Regions from separate parts of the Verrucosispora sp. FIM060022 genome, predicted to be linked through region 1. Evidence: riboswitches for the same ligand, from Rfam matches in the RefSeq annotation. Region 1 holds a riboswitch; each other region holds the start of a gene.
What was found. A riboswitch is a leader RNA that binds a small molecule or an ion and turns the genes downstream of it on or off. The one in region 1 is predicted to bind cobalamin.
Positions count from the first base shown of each region.

Region 1 (3,753 bases):
CAACACCGGCTGGACGATCAACCCCAACGGCACCGACACCGCGACGTCGGGCCAGTGGGAGCGGGGTGCCGCCCAGGCCACCAACTCCAGCGGGGCCAAGCAGCTCACCCCGTACGCCGGCAGCAACGACCTGGTCACCGGCCGGCTCGCCGGCTCCGCCGCCGGTGACTACGACCTGGACGGCGGCGTGACAAGCGCCCGCTCCCCGGCGATCACCCTGCCGTCGAGCGGCACGTTGACGCTCTCCCTGGCCTGGTACCTGGCCCACGGCTCGAACTCGTCGTCGGCCGACTACTTCCGGGTCAGCGTGGTGCACAACGGCGGCACCACGACCCTGCTCAGCCAGGCCGGCGCGGCAAGCAACCGCAACGGCGCCTGGACCACCTCGAACCTCAACCTCACCCCGTACGCGGGGCAGTCGATCCGAATCCTGGTGGAGGCTGCGGACGCCTCGACGGCCAGCCTGGTCGAGGCGGCTGTGGACAACGTCACCATCACCGCCTCCTGAACCGACGGGGCCCCGCCACACCCCCCTCGCGCGGGGCCCCGTCTTCAGGAAATGACTCGGGTACCAGATGCGTGGGTCGGCTCGACGTCGAGCCGACCCACGTGGCTGCTCCCCACGGCTCGGCGGGGCGGCCACCGGGCGTGCGCTACGGTTCTACCGACCCGCCACAGCGAAGTCGGTGTGAAACCGGCGCTGTCCCGCAACTGTGATGCCCCCGAAAGGGGGACGAGCCAGGTCGCCTGTGGCGCGGTCGCGACACGCGCTCTCGAGGAAGGGCGCCTCGCCCACGGGTGCCTGTGGCTCCCTGTCGGCGAAGCACCACACTCCTCGACCGACAGGAGGACCGATGTTCAGACGTACCCCCCGGATTCTCGCCGCCACCCTCGCGGTGGCCGCGCTGGCGCTCGGTGCCTGCGCCGAGAAGACCACCGAGACCCCCACGGCCAGCGGCAGCCCGGCCGGCGGCGCCTTTCCCGTCACCGTCGGATCGCTGACGCTGGAACAGCGTCCCGAAAAGATCATCTCGCTGGCGCCGACCGCCACCGAGATGCTCTTCGCGGTCGGCGCCGGCCCGCAGGTCGTCGCGGTCGACGACCAGTCCAACCACCCGGCCGACGCGCCGAAGACGGACCTGTCCGGCTACCAGCCCAACGCCGAGGCGATCGCCGCGAAGAACCCTGACCTGGTGGTGCTCAGCGACGACCGGAACAAGATCGTCGACCAGTTGGCGGCGTTGAAGATCCCGGTCTACCTGACCCCCGCGGCGCAGACGCTCGACGACACGTACCAGCAGATCACCGACCTGGGTGTGCTCACCGGCAACGCCACCGCCGGTGCCGACGTCGTGCAGCGGATGAAGGACGACATCGCGAAGATCGTGGCCGAGGTGCCGCAGCGGGTTCAGGCACCCACCTACTTCCACGAGCTGGGCCCGGAGCTGTACACCGTCACCAGCAACACCTTCATCGGCTCGATCTACTCCCTCGCCGGCCTGGAGAACATCGCCGACGCGGCCGACGCGGACGGCAGGAGCGGCGGCTACCCGCAGCTCTCCCAGGAGATGATCGTCGCGGCCAACCCGGACTTCGTCTTCCTCTCCGACGTCAAGTGCTGCCAGCAGAGCGCCGCGACGGTCTCGGCGCGCAGCGGCTGGGCGGGCATCAACGCCGTACGCGAGGGCCAGATCGTGGAACTCGACGACGACGTCGCCTCCCGCTGGGGCCCGCGCGTGGTGGACCTGCTGCGCGCCATCGTGGACGCCACCACCAAGGCCGAGAAGTGACGAACGGCAGGCGTTGACAGGGACCCTTCCCATGCGCCAGGCGTTGAAAAGGGGACCGTCCGTCTCGCCCGCGACCCGGCCGGCGGGCCTGCGGAAACGTTGGCTCGCCGCCGGTGTCGTCGCCGTACTCGTCGCGGTCGTCGCCGGTGTCTCACTCGGCCCGGTCAGCCTGCCCCCCGGCAGTGTCGCGCTCGAACTGCTCAACCTGCTGCCCGGGGTGCACGTCGACAGTGGACTGACCGAGCGGGAAGTCGCCATCGTCACCGAGCTGCGGTTGCCCCGGGTGGTGCTCGGACTGCTGGTCGGCGGGCTGCTCGCCCTGGCCGGCGGTGCATACCAGGGCGTGTTCCGCAACCCGCTGGCCGACCCGTACCTGCTCGGGGTGGCCGCGGGAGCGGGGCTGGCGGTCACCGTCGTGCTGACCATCGGTGGCGTCGGTGCGAGCGGTGCGCTGACCGGCCTGCCGCCCACCATTCCGCTCGCCGCCTTCGTCGGCTCGCTCGGGGCGGTGATCATGACGTACCTGCTCGGTGCGGCCGGTGGGCGCAGTCGCTCGCCGGCCGCGCTGATCCTGGCCGGGGTGGCCGTCTCCGCGTTCCTCTCCGCCGGGCAGACGTACCTGCTGCAACGCAACGCGGACAGCATCCAGGCCGTCTACTCCTGGCTGCTCGGGCGACTGGCCACCGCCGGCTGGCAGGACGTCCGGCTGGTCCTGCCGTACTTCCTGATCACCACTGTGGTCGTGCTGCTGCACCGGCGGGAGTTGGACGTGCTCTCGGTCGGTGACGACGAGGCGGCCAGCCTCGGCCTGCACCCGCAGCGGTCGCGGTACCTGCTGATCGCCGCCGCCTCGCTGGGCACCGCCGCCGCGGTCTCCGCCTCCGGCCTGATCGGCTTCGTCGGCATCATCGTGCCGCACACCGTACGGATGCTGGCCGGGTCGAGCTACCGGGTGATCCTTCCGCTGTCACTGCTGTTCGGCGGCGCCTTCCTGGCCCTGACCGACGTGGTGGCCCGGACCGCCGCCGCGCCGCAGGAGATCCCGATCGGAGTGGTCACCGCGCTGCTCGGCGGGCCGTTCTTCGTCCTCGTGCTGCGTACCGCCCGAAGGGTGCTGACATGACCCGGCCCGAGGTGCCCGCCGTCGTGCCCCCCGCCGAGGTGCCTGCCGTCGAGGTGCCTGCCGTCGAGGTGCGGGGTCTTCAGGTCAAGCTCGACGGGGTGCCCATCCTCGCCGGCATCGACCTGACCGTGCGCTCCGGCGAGTGGGTCACCGTGATCGGTCCGAACGGCGCCGGCAAGTCGACCCTGCTGCGCGCCGTCGGCGGCCTGCTGCCCGCACCGGACGCGGTCCACCTCTTCGGTACGCCCCTGCGCGACCTGCGCCGCCGGGAACGGGCCCGGGTGGTGGCCACGGTGGCCCAGTCCCCGGTCGTGCCGCCCGGGATGGCGGTGCTCGACTACGTGCTGCTCGGTCGGAACCCGTACATCCCGCCGTTGGGCCGGGAGTCCGCCACCGACCTGGCCGTCGTGCACGAACTGCTGGACCGGCTGGACCTCGACGGGTTCCACGGCCGCGAACTGGCCACCCTCTCCGGCGGGGAACGCCAGCGGGTCTTCCTCGCTCGGGCGTTGGCCCAGGGCGCCACCCTGCTGCTGCTCGACGAGCCGACAAGCGCGTTGGACATCGGCCACCAGCAGGAGGTGCTGGAACTGGTCGACCAGTTGCGCCGTACCGAGGGCCTGACCGTAGTGGCCACCATGCACGACCTCTCCATCGCCGGCGAGTACGCCGACCGCATGGTGCTGCTCGCGAACGGCCGCATCGCCGCCACCGGCACCCCCGACCAGGTCCTCACCGAAGACCTCCTCTCCCACCACTACCGCGCCCACGTCACCGTCATCCCCGGCCCCCACGGCCCTTTGGTCCTCCCCACCCGCCCCTCCCACCCCTAACCCCCCG
Region 1 covers NZ_RQIV01000009.1:129,258-133,010, forward strand. The annotation lists gene EG812_RS22545 (M14 family metallopeptidase) at 1-508, shown strand, start outside; cobalamin riboswitch at 637-769, shown strand; gene EG812_RS22550 (ABC transporter substrate-binding protein) at 855-1,790, shown strand; gene EG812_RS22555 (FecCD family ABC transporter permease) at 1,822-2,913, shown strand; gene EG812_RS22560 (ABC transporter ATP-binding protein) at 2,910-3,746, shown strand.

Region 2 (3,753 bases), on a different contig from region 1:
TTGCCGCCGGTCAGTTCCAACTGGGTGCGCAGGTAGCCGAACTCGACCCGACGGGCCTCGTGCGCGATGGTGAGGATGCCCAGCCGGACCCGCTGGTGCACCACGTCGTCCAGGCCGTTGACCGGGTGGGCGGACGGTGCGTACGGGTCCGGGGCCCCGCTCGCGGCGGTCATCGCTGCCGCCGGCGGGCCACCGCGAAGCCGACCGCGCCCAGCAGCAGCACGGCGCCGTTGACGATCTGCGGCGGCAGGAACTCTCCCAGAATTCCCGCGTATCCCCAGTCGGGGTGCCAGAAGATGTTGATCGGCACCAGCACCACCGCCAGATACCCGAGGGTGAACACCAGCAGCGCGACGTGGCGCTCCAACCAGGCCAGCACCAGCAGCGCGACCCCGATCGCGCCCGCCGGTGCGACCAGACGGTCCAGCAGCATCACCCAGGAGGGGAGCGGTTGGGTGGGCGCCGAGCCGGCCAGGTACAGGCGCGCCAGCAGCCACAGAACGGTGAACAGGACGGTCAGCGCGACGCCGGTGATCACGTACGGCAGCACCCGGACGCCCAGCCCCCGCGACCGGGCGACCCGCACGGCGTAAACGGCGATCGCCGTGTACGCCAGCAGCAGCGCCGGCGGCCAATAGAACATCGCGCCGTCACGCCGGACGTGGCACCAGGAGCCGTCGTTCACGTCCGTGACCCACGCGCTCGCGGATCCACAGTCGGCTCGGAGGGAGTACCAGTCGATCGGAATCGCCACGAACGTCACCGCGGCCAGCACCAGTAGCGCAACCCAGGTCACCCGCTGGTCAAGACGCACCCGGCGGGCGAGGGCGCGCACCTCCGACAGCAGCTGGCGGGGGTCGCCGCTGGTGGGTACCGAATCAGCAGTCATGCCAACAGGTTTCCACAGCAAACCTATTTCCGATAGTGCTTTCTTGAGCGGTTACCGTGCTCGCCCTGACGCCCATCCCGCCCGTCGGACAGCGTGACGCGGAGACGACCATCCGGCCCGTACGATGGCGAGCGGCGCTGGTTCGCCCCATCCCGCCAGGGTGGGGTGTCGTAAGAGGGAACCCGGTGAGAGACCGGGACTGCCCCGCAGCGGTGAGTGGGAACGACCGCCGTCAACGAAGCACTGGACCACCAGGTCCGGGAAGCGACGGCCAGTAGGTGACCTCGTGTCATGCCCGCGAGTCCGAAGACCTGCCAGCGCTGCGCACGCCACCGGCGTGCGCCGCAGGCGGCCTCTCGGGAGGGCCAGGGCGGAAGCGGGCACCGTGAGATGTGCCTGCCTTCCCTCCCCGGGGCCGCTGGGCACTTCGAGGGAAGGACCCCACAGGTGACTACCGCATTCGGCCAGAGCACTGTGCTCGGCTACCCACGTATCGGCGTCGATCGTGAGCTGAAGAAGGCCGTCGAGGCGTACTGGGCCGGCACCATCGACGTCGACGCTCTGGAAAGCACCGCCGCCGGGCTGCGCGCGCAGGTGTGGCGGACGCTGCACGACGCCCGCCTCGACGCGATCCCGTCGAACACGTTCTCCTACTACGACCAGGTCCTCGACACGGCCGTCGCCGTCGGCGCGATCCCCACCCGCTTCGCCCGGCTGGGCCTGCCCGCGCTGGACACCTACTTCGCCATGGCCCGCGGCGTCGACACCGAGCCGGCACTGGAACTGACGAAGTGGTTCGACACCAACTACCACTACCTGGTGCCGGAGATAGCCCCCGACACCGTCTTCACCGCGAACCCGGCGAAGGCGCTGGGCGAGCACGCCGAGGCCCGCGACCTGGGCATCACCACCCGACCGGTGTTCATCGGGCCGGCCACGTTCCTGCTGCTGGCCAAGGGCGACGATCCGTTCGCCCGGCTCGACGACCTGGTCGACACGTACGCCGCGATCCTCACGGCACTCGCCGAGGCGGGGGTGGCCTGGATCCAGCTGGACGAGCCCGCCTACGTCGCCGACCGCACCCCGGCCGAGATCGACGCCCTACGCCGCGCCTACATCCGGCTCGGTGAACTCACGCACCGGCCGAGGATCTTCGTCGCCACCTACTTCGGTGACCTCGGCGCCGCACTGCCGGCGCTACTGGACACCCCGGTCGAAGCAATCGGCCTGGACCTGGTCGCCGGCCCGGGCAACCTCGACCGACTCGCCGCTGCCGGCCCACTGGCCGGCAGGACCATCGTCGCCGGCCTGGTCGACGGACGAAACATCTGGCGTACCGACCTGCGCGCCGCGATCGCGGCCGGAGCGACGGTCGCCGGGCTGGCCGACCACGTCGCCGTCGCCACCTCCTGCTCCCTGCTACACGTCCCGGTCGACCTGTCCGCCGAGACCCGCCTCGACCCCCGGCTGGCCGCGCGGCTCGCGTTCGCCCGGCAGAAGGTCGACGAGGTCGTCCTGCTCGGCCGTGCGCTGCGTGACGGCACCACGGTGCTACCGGCACCGCTGCCGCCGACACCGGCGGCCTGGCACCACGACAGTGTCCGCGGACGCCTCGCCGCACTGCGACCGGCCGACCGGCAGCGCGGGGACTATCCCGTTCGGGCCGCCCGCCAGCAGGATCGGCTCCGCCTGCCACAGCTGCCGACCACCACGATCGGCTCGTTTCCGCAGACCACCGAGCTGCGCAAGGCCCGCGCCGCGCACCGCGCCGGCAGACTCGACGACGCCGGCTACGCGTCGCGGATGCGCGCCGAGGTGGAGCATGTGATCCGACTGCAGGAGCGGTGGGGCTTGGACGTGCTCGTGCACGGCGAACCGGAACGCAACGACATGGTGCAGTACTTCGGCGAGCAGCTCGACGGTTTCGCCGCCACCGAACACGGCTGGGTGCAGTCGTATGGCTCCCGCTGTGTCCGGCCGCCGATCATCTACGGCGACGTGGCGCGCAGGGCACCGATGACGGTGGAGTGGTCCACCTACGCGCAGTCGCTGACCAGCAAGCCGGTCAAGGGGATGCTCACCGGCCCGGTCACCATCCTGGCCTGGTCCTTCGTCCGCACCGACCAGCCTGTCGCGGACACTGCCGACCAGGTCGCGCTCGCCCTGCGCGACGAGTGCCGTGACCTGGAGTCGGCAGGCATCCGGGTCATCCAGGTCGACGAACCGGCGTTGCGCGAAACGCTGCCGCTGCGCAAGGCCGACCAGAAGGCATACCTGGACTGGGCCGTCGGCGCGTTCCGACTGGCCACCAGCGGCGTCGCCGACGACACCCAGATCCACACCCACCTGTGCTACTCGGAGTTCGGTGAGGTGATCACCGCCATCGACGCCCTCGACGCCGACGTCACCAGCATCGAGGCGTCCCGATCCAAGATGGAGATCCTCGACGACCTCGCCGCGATCGGCTACCGCCGGGGCGTCGGCCCGGGGGTGTGGGACATCCACTCGCCCCGGGTGCCGCCGCGTGAGGAGATGGTCGAGGCGCTACACCGGGCTGTCGCGGCCGTGCCGGCCCGACGGTTGTGGGTCAACCCGGACTGCGGCCTGAAGACCCGCAGCTATCCCGAGGTCGAAGCGTCGCTGCGGCACCTGGTCGCGGCTGCCGCCGAGGTACGCGGACACTGAGATCGCCACCCCGGGCGGGCCTCCTGGAAGGTCCGCCCGGTCTGATCCGAATGAGCTGGACGGTCATCGTGAGGCGTCAGCCGTGGCCGCTCGGCGTTTCCTTCCGGGTGCAGGCCGAGGCGGCAGCGTCGTCGCTCGTCATGGAGCCGCAGCGATGGGGGGCGAGCAGGGCCGAGCCC
Region 2 covers NZ_RQIV01000023.1:3,865-7,617, reverse strand. The annotation lists gene EG812_RS28885 (transcriptional regulator) at 1-173, opposite strand, end outside; gene EG812_RS28880 (hypothetical protein) at 170-889, opposite strand; cobalamin riboswitch at 1,011-1,222, shown strand; gene metE (5-methyltetrahydropteroyltriglutamate--homocysteine S-methyltransferase) at 1,337-3,574, shown strand; gene EG812_RS28870 (helix-turn-helix transcriptional regulator) at 3,625-3,753, shown strand, end outside.
Region 2: it holds a riboswitch for cobalamin, as region 1 does, so the genes downstream of both, metE (5-methyltetrahydropteroyltriglutamate--homocysteine S-methyltransferase) here and EG812_RS22550 (ABC transporter substrate-binding protein) in region 1, are expected to answer to the same signal.

Region 3 (3,753 bases), on a different contig from region 1:
TCGTACACGTCCAGGTTCCACTGACAGGCAGGGCACCACGAGGGCGTCCCCGCCTCCAGCAGGACCAGGTCGTGGGCACAGGCCGGACATCTGCTCAGCGTCGTCTTCGTCGGCACGAGGGTGGAGTCTAGATCGAAGTGACAGCAGTGCATGGTCCGGCTCGGGCGCCGCCGGGCGCCATCGGACCGCCTACCTGAGGAAGGCCCGTCACTGAGCCTTTTCCAACCTGATCTTGCAGGTCAGCGCAGGTAGGCCGGGGCTGCTGATCGATGAGGGCGAGGCTCCAGGTAAGACAGCAATCTGTGAGTGTGGTTTGTCAAGGCCACCCGCTACGACTCGCCGTGCGCTACGAAGCCACCCTCACCATCGCCGCCATCAACCAATGGCTCCGCGCCCTACGAAACACGGCCTAGCCCAGTGCGAGGCGAACGCCAAGCGCGACGAAGGCGAACGCGCAGAGTCGGTTGATGCGCCGTGACCAGAGTCCGTCGGTCAATCGATGCGCCAGGCGTCCGACGCCCGCGCCGAGGGTGACGTCAACTGTGAGCTGTACGGCGACGAACAGAGCACCGAGCAGGATGAGCTGGGCGGTGGGGTCGCCGGCAGCTGGATCGACGAACTGGGGCAGAAATGCCACGCTGAACATGATCATCTTCGGGTTGAGCAGGTTGGTTACCAACCCGCGCAGAAATGCCTGGCGAGGCGTTGCGCCGCGCTCGGGGTGGCTGTGGTTGGCGGTGCCGCTGTGGCGTACGGCTCGGATTCCGAGGATGACCAGATACACGGCGCCGGCCCAGCGGATGGCGGTGAACAGCACCGGCGATGCGGTGATCACCGCGGCCAGGCCGCAGACCACCGCCGCGACGTGGATGGTTTCTCCCGCGGCGACGCCGAGTGCAGCGATGACGCCGGATCGGGCGCCGTAGCGGGTGGCATTGGTGAGGACGAACATCATGTCGGGACCGGGTGTGATCATGAGAACGGCGATCACGGCAAGGTAGCCCACGAGGGTCGTTACTGACAGTCCGAGCAAGGCTCAGCCCTCCTCGGCACCGTCGAGCAGAGCGCGGCGTAGCGCGAGTCGGTGTTCGCGGCGGATCTGTGCCTCGCGGTAGCGTCGCCGATCCCCGTCGGTCTCGGGTAGCAACGGCGGGACGGCGCGAGGATGTCCGTCGTCGTCGATCGCCACCATGACCAGGTGGGCGGTGGCCACGTCGGTGGGGGGCACGGCCCGGTCCCACCGGTCTGCGGTCACCTTGACGGCCACCTCCATGGAACTGCGTCCGGCCCAGGTGATCCGGGCGTCGACGTGGACCACATCGCCGACCCGTACCGCGCGGAGAAAGGCCGTCTCGTCGATGGCGGCGGTGACCGCCGGCCCGTCGGAATGCCGGGCGGCAACCACCCCGGCTACGGAGTCGATGAGGTTGAGGATTCGGCCTCCGTGAACTGTGCCCATCAGGTTGGTGTGGTGCTGGTCCATGATCTGCGACAGGGTCAGGTGCGATGCCGATGATGGCCGACCGGCGAGCGTAGTGGTGTCGTGCATTGCGTGGTCCGTCCTCGGGAAGCACACCGCCGACTCGGCTGGGTGCACGTCGAGGACACGCCGGACCGTGGCGTGTCACCCGCTCGACCCACCCGCGAGGTCGACGGCAGCGCACACACGTCGTGTACGCGGCGCGGGCAGGTCTTCGGACTCGCGGGCGTGACCGGGCAGTACCGGTCTCCTACTGGCCATCGCTTCCCAGGCAGGTGCGCCCAGTGCTGTTGACGGCGGTCGTTCCCACTCACCGCTGCGGGGCAGTCCCGGACTCTCACCGGGTTCCCTCTTACGACGCCCGTCCTGTCGAGGTCGGGCGAACCAGCGCCGCGACCATCGTACTCAGTCCACCAGGCGGTGCTGGCGTGTCAGGTGTCGTTGGTGACCGCCGTCTCGTTGTCCTGATGGTTGGTGGGGCCGACGATGACGAACACCCCGGTATCTGCGGTCTCGGCGATCTGCCGTTGCGCGTGGGTGATGGGCCCGGCCGCCAGGGCCGCGTTCGCCGCCCCGAAGGTCAGCGGTGGCTGCTGTCTGAGTTCACCGCTGCGCTTCGCCGCCCCACCCGCCGCCGTCGCGGCATTCCTGGCCGACGCCGTCGGCTGGCGTTGGGCATTCTGGCTGCTGGCTCCCCCGCCCGATGCTCGGGACGCTGGCCATGCGAGCTTTCGCTCGGCGATCGGTGCCGGCCTGAGCACGTAATCAACCGGTGTGGCGTGTCCGATCCAGCTTCCAGCGCACTTGGAATGTCAGCGCCGCAGCCATCAGCACCGCCGGGACCACGGTGAAGCCGATCAACAGGGCGGTGTGGGCGGACTCCGGCTGCGTCACGGTCTGCCCCTCGGTGGTGGAGATGAAGCCGCCCAGGGCGAGCACGGCCGAGTACACGTACGGGCCGATTGCGGTGCCGGTGGCTTCGGTGGCAGTCCAGACACCGGTGTAGGCGCCAGCCCGGACGGTGCCGCGCTGCTCGGCGGCCGCGACCGCATCCGGGACCATCGAGAACGCGAACAGCTGCAGCCCGGCGAACGCGATGCCCAGGACGCCGACCACCGCGACAGCCGGCCCGGTGCCGTAGCCGAGCAGCGGCGCCAGCGAACCGGCCACGAAGACCGCCTGGCAGATCAGCAGGCCACGCTGCTTGCCGATGCGCCGGGACACCTGCATCCACACCGGACCGGCGATGACCGCTGGACCGAGGAACGCCCCCATGAACACGGCGGTCAGCCCAGAGTTGTCGAAGACGTACCTGGTGTAGAACGGCAGCGCTGCGAGGAACAGGTGAGTAGTGGTGCCGGTGAACAGGTAGGACAGCACCAGCGCGCGGAAGTCGGGGTCCCGCCAGGCGACCGCGATGTCACCGATGGTCGAGTGGGCCGCCTGCTGATCGGGCATCCGGAAACCGGCGTGGGCGGTGAGACGCCGTACCCCGGTCAGTGCGACCAGCCCGGAGATCACCATGACGCCGGAGAGCAGCAGGGCCATCCAGCCGTAGTCGCCGCGCCGTCCCGACTCCACCAGCGCCGGTGCAGCCACACCGGCACCAAGCAACCCGAGGGTGAGGAAAAGCATCCGGAACATGAACACCCGGGTGCGCTCGTGGTACCCGACTCGAAGATCGGACGGGGTGGTCAGGTAGGGCACCTGGAAACACGCGAAGAGCAGGTTGCCGGCGATGAACCAGCCGCCCACCCAGAGCGCCGCCGATGCGCCGGAGAAACCGGCGGGCACCGAGAACATCGCCACCATGGCCACCGGAAGCAGCAGACCGACCCGCAGCATGCCGAGCCGGTGTCCGCTGCTGCGCGCTTCCCGGTCGGATCGGCTGCCCAGCATCGGGTGCACGATGATGTCGATGATCTTCGGCAGCAGCAGGGTGAGACCGGCCAGGAACGGCGAGACACCGAGCGTATTGGTGAGGAAATAGAGCAACAGCAGGCCGGGAACGGTCACCCAGACGCCCATCCCGACCGAACCGGTGGCGTACGCGGTCAGGTCACCTGCCCTGGTCCGCACCTCGCCCGCCGCCCCGCGCAGCGCCGTCATCGGGTCGCCTCGTGGCGTGCGACCACGCCCGCGGCCAGTTCGGCGCCCTGCAACGCGCCGGAGCGGACCCGGCCGGCGAGGGTGCGCGCCACGATCCGATCGGTCAGCGCGGGCAGGTGACGGGCCAGGAAGAACTCGACCGCGCCCCGCCGGGTGGTGGGTAG
Region 3 covers NZ_RQIV01000013.1:69,888-73,640, reverse strand. The annotation lists gene EG812_RS26230 (LysE family translocator) at 410-991, opposite strand; gene EG812_RS26225 (acyl-CoA thioesterase) at 1,037-1,549, opposite strand; cobalamin riboswitch at 1,669-1,884, opposite strand; gene EG812_RS26220 (hypothetical protein) at 1,912-2,241, opposite strand; gene EG812_RS26215 (MFS transporter) at 2,246-3,589, opposite strand; gene EG812_RS26210 (SDR family NAD(P)-dependent oxidoreductase) at 3,586-3,753, opposite strand, start outside.
Region 3: it holds a riboswitch for cobalamin, as region 1 does, so the genes downstream of both, EG812_RS26225 (acyl-CoA thioesterase) here and EG812_RS22550 (ABC transporter substrate-binding protein) in region 1, are expected to answer to the same signal.

Region 4 (3,753 bases), on a different contig from region 1:
CCGGCTGGACAGTTCCCGGGCGGGGGTGGAGTCGAACGGCATGCGCAGGGTGAAGAAGGCGTCCTGCAGGCCCATCAGCCCGAGCCCGACCGGTCGCCAGCGCGGGTTCGACGCCGCCGCCTGCTGCGCCGGGTAGTAGTTGATGTCGATGACCCGGTCGAGGAAGAGCACCGCCGTGCGGACGGTGGCGCGCAGCTTCTCCCAGTCGATGCCGTCCGCGGTGAGGTGCGCGGCGAGGTTGATCGACCCGAGGTTGCACACCGCGGTCTCGGTGTCGTTGTTGACCTCCAGGATCTCGGTGCACAGGTTCGACAGGTGGATGGTGTTGCCCGGCGCGCCGGTCTGGTTGGACAGCCGGTTGGCCGCGTCCTTGAACGTCATCCACCCGTTGCCGGTCTGCGCGAGGGTGCGCATCATCCGCCCGTACAGGTCGCGGGCCTTGACCGTGCGGACCGCCTTCTTCTCCGCCGCCCGGTACGCCTCGTCGAACGCCTCGCCGTACAGGTCGGGCAACTCCGGCGCGTCGGAGGGGTCGATCAGCGACCAGTCGCCGTCGGCCTCCACCCGGCGCATGAACTCGTCCGGGATCCAGTTGGCCAGGTTCAGGTTGTGCGTACGCCTCGACTCCTCCCCGGTGTTGTCGCGCAACTCCAGGAACTCCTCGATGTCCGGATGCCAGGGTTCCAGGTATACGCAGGCCGCGCCCTTGCGCCGGCCACCCTGGTTGACCGCCGCCACCCCGGCGTCGAGGGTCTTGAGGAACGGCACGATGCCGTTCGAGCGCCCGTTGGTGCCCCGGATCAGTGCCCCACGACCCCGCACCCGCGTCCAGGAGATGCCGATGCCGCCGGAGAACTTCGACAGCTTCGCCACCTGGTGATACCGCTCGTAGATCGAGTCGAGTTCGTCACGCGGCGAGTCGACAAGGAAACACGACGACATCTGGGTGTGTCGGGTGCCGGAGTTGAACAGCGTCGGCGAACTCGGCAGGTAGGCCAGGCTGGACATCAGCCGGTAGAAGCCGATCGCCTCGCCGGGCGTCTGGGACAGCCCGCAGGCGACCCGCAGCAGCCAGTACTGCGGGGTCTCCACCACCTGCCGGGTCTGCGGATGCCGCAGCAGGTACCGGTCGGCGACGGTGCGCAGCCCGAAGTACTCGAACCGCAGATCCCCCGCCGGGTCGACGGCGTCGTCCAGCTTGCGGGCGTTGCGGGCCACGAACGCGGCGGTGGCGTCGCCGATCAGGCCCAGGCCGTGGGCGTACCGGATGGACTGGCTGAAGCTGGCCACCTGCTGGCCGCGTACCTCCTTGTCGACGAACGCGGCCAGCAGCCGCGCCGCGAGCCTGGAGTACTGCGGCTCCTCACCGATCAGCTCGGCGGCCGTCTGGATCGACAGCTTGTCCAGCTCGGCGGTGGTCGCACCGTCGTACAGGCCGCTTATCGTCTTCGTCGCCACCCGCAGCGGGTCGATCTCGTCCAGGTCGGTGACCCAGCGCTCCACCGCCTTGACGATCTTGTTGACGTCCACCGGCTCGGTGTCGCCGTTGCGTTTACGCACCTGCATCACGTGCCGGCGTTGCTCCGGCCCCGCCTGTGCCCGGGTCACCGTCATGGCCCCTCCTCGTACCGGTCGGTGAAGGTCGACGGGCACGCGGGAGGACGCCGCCGGTCACCGGACGGACTGACTGCCGTCGACGACCAGCTGATGGCGTCGGCCGTCCCGCGCGGCCTTCGACCGCCGCACACGTACGCGTGCGGCGCGCTGGCAGGTCTTCGGACTCGTGGGCGTGTTCGTGCCTACTGGCCGTCGCTTCCCAGACCTGGCGGGCCCAGTGCTTCGTTGACGGCGGTCGTTCCCACTCACCGCTGCGGGGCAGTCCCGGAATTCCACCGGGTTCCCTCTTGCCTCGGCCGTCGTGGAGTGACTGCCGAACCAGCTGCGGGCACTACTATATATGGGAACGGGCCAGGAACCTCAACACCACATGCTGTGTCGCCACGCGTGTCGATCGAATCATCCGCCCGAGCGCGACGATCGCCGCCGAGGCCACCGACCCCACGCATCTTTCCGAAAACTTCCGGAAGTTCTGGCTATGCCAATCGGGTCGACATAGCATGCACGCGCTTGGATCTGTCCGGAAACCCGACGTCAGGCACCCCCACCACTGTCCAATTTGCGTAAGGGACCAGTCGATGCGCCTGTGGAATCCGTCCCAACGATCACGACGCCGATCACGAACTTTCGCCGTACTCTGTTCGGCCGCGCTCGTCGCGGCCATCACCGTCGCGCCCACCCCGGCCGTGGCCGACGAGGTCGTGCTCAGCAACGACTTCGAGTCCGGCTCGTACGCCCCCTGGGGACCACGCGGTGACGTGACCCTCGCCATCGCCGACGAGGGTCACGACAGCGACGGCAGCCTGTCGGTCACCGGCCGTACCGCCAACTGGCAGGGACCGGCCACGAGCGCGACCGCGCTGATGCGGCCCGGCAACCGATACACGGTCACCGCCTGGGCGAAACTTCCGACCGGCACCGAGGGCAGCGCCGGTGTGCACTTCACCGTCGAGTCCACCCCGGCCGGTGGCGGCGAGAACACCTACACCTGGATCGGCGACAACGTCACCACCACCGCCGACGAGTGGGTACGCATCGGCGGCGAGTACACCCTGCCCACCGGTCTGGACGCCGCCACCCTCTACGTGGAGGCGGAAGGCAACACCCCGTTCCTGCTCGACGACGTCCTGATCACCGCGCTGGACGGCGGCGGGGGCGGGCCGGAGCCGGGCACGATCGTCATCGACACCGACTTCGAGGACGGTCTGGACGGTTGGGGACCCCGCGACGGCGGTCCGGGCGCCCCGACGGTCACCCTCACCGACGTCGCGCACGGCGGCACCTCCGCCGCGCTGGTCACCGACCGGGTGAACCAGGGCGCCGGCCTGGGCCGCGACGTGACCGGCCTGTTCACCGCGGGTGTCACCTACGAGCTCAGTGCGTGGCTGCGGTTCGCCGCAGGTCAGCCGGCCGACCAGATCTGGCTCAGCCTGGCCAGCACCACCGGGGACAGTCAGTCGTTCAGCACCCTCGCCCAGTTCGAGACGATCACCAACTCGGGCTGGACGGAGGTGACCGCGCGGTTCACCATGCCGGCGGCGGACAGCGCCTTCCTCTACTTCGAGACCCGCTGGCAGGGCGAGGACGTGACCGGCAACACCAGCGACTTCCTGGCCGACGACATCGTCGTGCAGGTGCCCGAGCCGCCGGTCATCGAGGACCTCACCCCTCTGCACGAGACCACCGACTTCCCGGTCGGCGTGGCCATCGACAGCCGGGAGACGATCGGTGCTCCCGCCCAGCTGCTGACCCGGCACTTCAACCAGATCACGGCCGAGAACCACATGAAGCCGGAGGCCTGGTACGACGAGGCGGGCAACTTCCGCCCGCACGAGCAGGCGCTGACCATGATGGACTTCGCCCGCGACAACGACCTGCGCGTCTACGGTCACGTGCTGGTGTGGCACAGTCAGACCCCGGCCTGGTTCTTCACCGACTCCGCCGGACAGCCGCTGACCACCTCGACGGCCGACCAGCAGGTGCTGCGGGAGCGGCTGCGTACGCACATCTTCAACGTCGCCGAGTCGCTGAGCGAGCGGTACGGCCCCTTCGGCTCCTCCACCAACCCGCTGTACGCCTTCGACGCGGTCAACGAGGTGGTCAGCGACAGCGGCGAGTACAGCGACGGTCTGCGTC
Region 4 covers NZ_RQIV01000005.1:44,453-48,205, reverse strand. The annotation lists gene EG812_RS15595 (ribonucleoside-diphosphate reductase subunit alpha) at 1-1,614, opposite strand, end outside; cobalamin riboswitch at 1,750-1,955, opposite strand; gene EG812_RS15590 (endo-1,4-beta-xylanase) at 2,196-3,753, shown strand, end outside.
Region 4: it holds a riboswitch for cobalamin, as region 1 does, so the genes downstream of both, EG812_RS15595 (ribonucleoside-diphosphate reductase subunit alpha) here and EG812_RS22550 (ABC transporter substrate-binding protein) in region 1, are expected to answer to the same signal.